One region of the Streptomyces sp. NBC_01454 genome, then DNA from elsewhere that is predicted to be linked to it. Evidence: riboswitches for the same ligand, from Rfam matches in the RefSeq annotation. Region 1 holds a riboswitch; the other holds the start of a gene.
What was found. Region 1 has a riboswitch for cobalamin ahead of OIU81_RS25915 (HoxN/HupN/NixA family nickel/cobalt transporter). Riboswitches for the same ligand answer to the same signal wherever they lie in the genome.
Positions count from the first base shown of each region.

Region 1 (2,190 bases):
TTCATGAAGGTGCCGTCGAGGGTGTCGAACAGGCTCATGCCGGCGGCGAAGAGCAGCGGCAGGCACAGGATCGCGTACCAGGGCAGGCCGGCCGCGGCGCCGCTGCCCGCCATCACCATCAAGGTCACTTCGGTCGCGGTGTCGAAGCCGAGCCCGAAGAGGAAGCCGAGCGGGAACATCTGGCCGGGACGGGTGACGGAGCGGGTGAAGCGCCCCAGGAAGCGGTTCATGAAGCCGCGCGCATCGAGTTGCCGCTCCAGTTCGGCCTCGTCGTAGCGGCCGTTGCGCATCCCGCGGAAGACCCGCCACATCCCGGACAGCGCGATGAGGTTGAGGGCGGCGATGAGGTAGAGGAACGTCCCCGAGACGGTGGTGCCGACCATGCCCAGGATCTGGTGCATGCCGGATTCGTCGTTGAGCAGGATGCCGGCGAGCTGGGCGCCCCCCGCCACGAGCGCTGCCATGGCGACGACCACGCTGGAGTGGCCGAGAGCGAACCAGAAGCCGACCGAGACCGGCCGCTTGCCGTCGGCCATCAGCTTGCGGGTGGTGTTGTCGATGGCGGCGATGTGGTCGGCGTCGAAGGCGTGCCGCATGCCGAGGGTGTACGCGGTGACGCCCAGTCCGACGCCGAAGGCCCGGTTGCCGACGGTGTAGTGCTCGGGGACCACCAGCAGGAAGAGCACGCCGAAGGCGACGACGTGCAGCCCGGCTATGACGGCCATCAGGCCCGCGGTACGCAGGGTGTCCTGCCGGCGCCAGCGGAACGCGCCGTGGGCAGGGGTGGTCGGGGTATCGGTGGACAGGGCCATCCGGCGGTCACGCTCCAGCACCTCGTGGATCAGTTCGTGAGATGCCGTGGCCGGTCTCCTGGCTTACGGGTGCACGCGTCCGCCCCGCCTTCCCGGCCGCGGGCTGCGGTCAGTGGCGCCGCAGAGGCGTCGTGCGTCTGCGGAAGGGACGGAAACTCCCCGATCACAGTGGCGAGGGCCGCTCCGGTCTGGGACCTCAAGGTCCGTCACCGGTCTTCCCGAACACCACGGCCCGGCCACTCTAACCGCCGTGCGGGAGGGGTGCGGTGCGTGGGGCGGGTCCGGGAACGGGCGGGGGCGCGGCCCGCCGCAGGAGGCCCGCCCGTCACCAGTCCAGGGAGCAGAGAAAGGCATGAAGCTCCTGGTCGAAGAGCGCGCCGTTCTCCAGATTGACCATATGGGCCGCGCCCGGTATCCGGACTCTGCGGGCGCCGGGGACGGACAGTGCTATCGCATGGGCGTTGGCGGAGATGTCGCTGCTGTCGAGATCGCCGTCGAACACGACCGTCGGCACCCGGACCTCCCTCAGCCGCCCGGCGGCACCGACCTCGACGGGCATCCCGGCTCCCCGCTCCTCGGCATGCACCTCCACATTGGCCTCGGCCGAGGCGCGCATCCGCTCACGGAATCCCGGGTGCACCGCGGACGGTTCGCGATGCGGCCCGTCCACCCACATCCGCAGGAAGTGCTCGATATAGCGCTCCACGCCGTCCGCCGCGCCGATCGCCGCCACCTGCTCCTTGATGTGCTCCAGGAGGAAGGGGTCGGTGAAGGCGCGGCCGCTGATCCCGGGGGACGCGAGCGCGAGGGCCGCCACCCGCTCCGGGCGGGCGAGGGCAGTGTCCAGCGCGACCCGGGCGCCGTGGGAGAGGCCCACGAGGACGGCGCGGGGGACGCCGAGGGTGTCGAGGAGTGTGCACAGGTCCTCGTGGTGGGCGTAGTCCCCGGCCACCGTGGAGGACAGGCCGTGGCCGCGGAAGTCGTAACGGATCGCGCGCAGACCGGAGTTCACCAGCCAGGCGAACTGCTCGTCCCACATGTGCTGGTCGAGCATCGCGCCGTGGAGCAGTACCACCGCGGGACCCTCGCCCGCCGTCTCGTAGAACAGCTCGCCCTCCTCGACCGGCACGATGCCGTTGTCGATCTCGGACCAGGCGGTGATTCTGCGGGTCATTCTCTGGGCCGTCCTTTGTGCGTCGGATGCGGTGAGCTGGGCTGGATGCGACTGCCGTCTTGATTGCCGCGACTGTCGGTTTCCTCCGGTGGAACGTGCGAGCCGTTCCCGAGGTGCCGGAATTCCTCACCGAGTCGGTCGAGGACGTGCAGTGCGGTGCGGAGGTCCTCGGCGGGCAGATCGGCCAGTCGCCGGTGCAGGCCC
Region 1 covers NZ_CP109460.1:5,850,457-5,852,646, forward strand. Annotated here, with positions in the region: gene OIU81_RS25915 (HoxN/HupN/NixA family nickel/cobalt transporter) at 1-812, opposite strand, end outside; cobalamin riboswitch at 844-1,057, opposite strand; gene OIU81_RS25920 (alpha/beta fold hydrolase) at 1,138-1,986, opposite strand; gene OIU81_RS25925 (MarR family winged helix-turn-helix transcriptional regulator) at 1,983-2,190, opposite strand, start outside.

Region 2 (2,190 bases), 1.2 Mb from region 1:
CCCGACTCGGTGAAGTCGACGGCCAGGCCCTCGACCGGCGCCTTGGCCAGGATGCCCAGCGCGTCGCCGAGCCGGCCGAAGTACGAGGCGACCAGGAGCTTCGGCCGGTCCGTGGCATTGCCGAGCTCACGGCAGGCGCGGGCGGCGGCGTTCAGCTCGGCCGGCGTGCGGTCCTGGACCAGGGCCGGTTCGTCGAGCTGCACCCACTCGGCGCCCGCGGCCCGCAGGTCGGCGAGGACCTCGGCGTACACCGGCAGGAGCCGGTCGAGCAGGGTCAGCGGCTCGAAGTCCGCGGCCACCCCCGGAGCGGGCTTGGCCAGCAGGAGGTAGGTGACCGGCCCGACGAGGACCGGGCGGGCGGTGTGCCCGAGCGCGAGGGCCTCCGTCAGCTCCGCGACCTGCTTGCGGGAGTCAGCGGTGAAGACGGTGTCCGGGCCCAGTTCGGGCACCAGGTAGTGGTAGTTGGTGTCGAACCACTTGGTCATCTCCAGCGGGGCGACGTCCTGGGTGCCCCGGGCCATCGCGAAGTAGCCGTCCAGGGCGTCGGCGCCGACCGCCGCGCGGTGCCGCTCGGGGACCGCGCCGACCATGACACTGGTGTCCAGGACGTGGTCGTAGTACGAGAAGTCACCGGACGGCACTTCGTGGAGGCCGGCGTCGGCCAGCTGCTGCCAGTGGGAACGGCGGAGGGTGCGGGCGGTCTCCTTCAGGGCGTCGGCGGTGACCTCGCCCTTCCAGTAGCCCTCGATCGCCTTCTTCAGTTCCCGGTGCTGTCCCTGGCGGGGGTAGCCGTACACGGTGGCCCGTGCTGCCGCGGCTGCGGACGTCGCTGTCACGGAACTCTCCTTCGCGAGATGTCTCGTTGGTGTCCCGGAGACGGAACGAGAGCGCGAAGGAACGACTGACCGGGCGGACCACGCCGCGGTGTCGCCGCGGGTGCCGCTCCAGAGCTACGCCGACCCGCCCACGAGGTCACCGGGATGGCCGCACACGAGCGGTCGCGTGCGGGCAACGGGCAGGTCTTCGGACTCGTGGGCCCGTCTCGTGCGTACGAGACACCTACTGGCCGTCGCTTCCCGAACCCGGCCGGGTCCAGTGCGTATGACGGCGTTCGTTCCCACTCACCGCTGCGGGGCAGTCCCGGATTCCCACCGGGTTCCCTCTTACGACGCTCCCGCCTGGCGGACGGGGCGAACCAGCTGCACCCGTCACCCTAGAGGGACAACCCGCGGGCGCACACCCCCGCCCGGATGGCGGACGGTGAGAGGGGACGGCCCGTCGTGCGGCCGAGCTGCCCCGGCTCGACCCTCCGCGGCAGCGGGGGAGGCCGTGCGTCACCCGGGAGTTGACTCCAGACGTACGAACGGGATCGACCGCCCGGCCGTGCGGAAGGCCGCTTCGCTGCCGTCCACGTCGAAGCCCATGAAGGCACACAGGCGGCGGGCGAGCCGTGGGTGCCGGGGGGCGTAGCGGGCCATGAGGGCGGCGCCGTCCTCCGGGGGCAGGAAGTGTGCGGTGGTGGTGTAGTGGTGCGTGCCGAACCGGATCGTGCCGCGCGGGGTGTGGCGCAGGTTCTGGTACCAGGCCGCGGCCGGGCCGAAGCCGGAGGCGACCGTCCAGCTGAGCCGGTCGCCGTCCCGCTCGTACGCGATCACCTCCAGGACCACACTGCGGCGGAGTCCCGTGCGGCGACCGGTGTGGTGCAACAGGAGCAGTCGTTTGCCGAAGAGCGGGCCGAGACCCGCGCGGTAGAGACGGATGGGCAGGCGAACCAGCACGCGTCGCCATCCGGTGGGCAGTTGCGGGCGTCCTTGCGTCGAGAACGGTGTCATCGTCGCCTTCCGGATTCGGGAAGCTTCAGCCCTCGGCCGGTGAGGGAGCGAGACCGCGGAGGCGAATCTTCGGTGGTGCAACCTTTGCACAGTCTAAATCCGGTGGGCGGTGCCGGGGGAGGCGCGGTCCGACGGTAGAAAGGGGGCATGACCGAGCGTGCAGCCCCCGCGGGGGACGTGGATGATGTGGACGCGGTGACCCGTGCGGTGCTCACGGCGTCGAGACTGCTGGTGGCGGTGTCCGCGCGCTCGCTCACGGCGGTCGAGGAACGGGTGACGCTGCCGCAGTTCCGGATGCTGATGGTCCTTTCCACGCGCGGAACCACCAAGCTGGTCGTCCTCGCCGAACTCCTCCAGG
Region 2 covers NZ_CP109460.1:7,007,477-7,009,666, forward strand. Annotated here, with positions in the region: gene metE (5-methyltetrahydropteroyltriglutamate--homocysteine S-methyltransferase) at 1-836, opposite strand, end outside; cobalamin riboswitch at 998-1,224, opposite strand; gene OIU81_RS31000 (nitroreductase family deazaflavin-dependent oxidoreductase) at 1,335-1,832, opposite strand; gene OIU81_RS31005 (MarR family winged helix-turn-helix transcriptional regulator) at 1,980-2,190, shown strand, end outside.
Region 2: it holds a riboswitch for cobalamin, as region 1 does, so the genes downstream of both, metE (5-methyltetrahydropteroyltriglutamate--homocysteine S-methyltransferase) here and OIU81_RS25915 (HoxN/HupN/NixA family nickel/cobalt transporter) in region 1, are expected to answer to the same signal.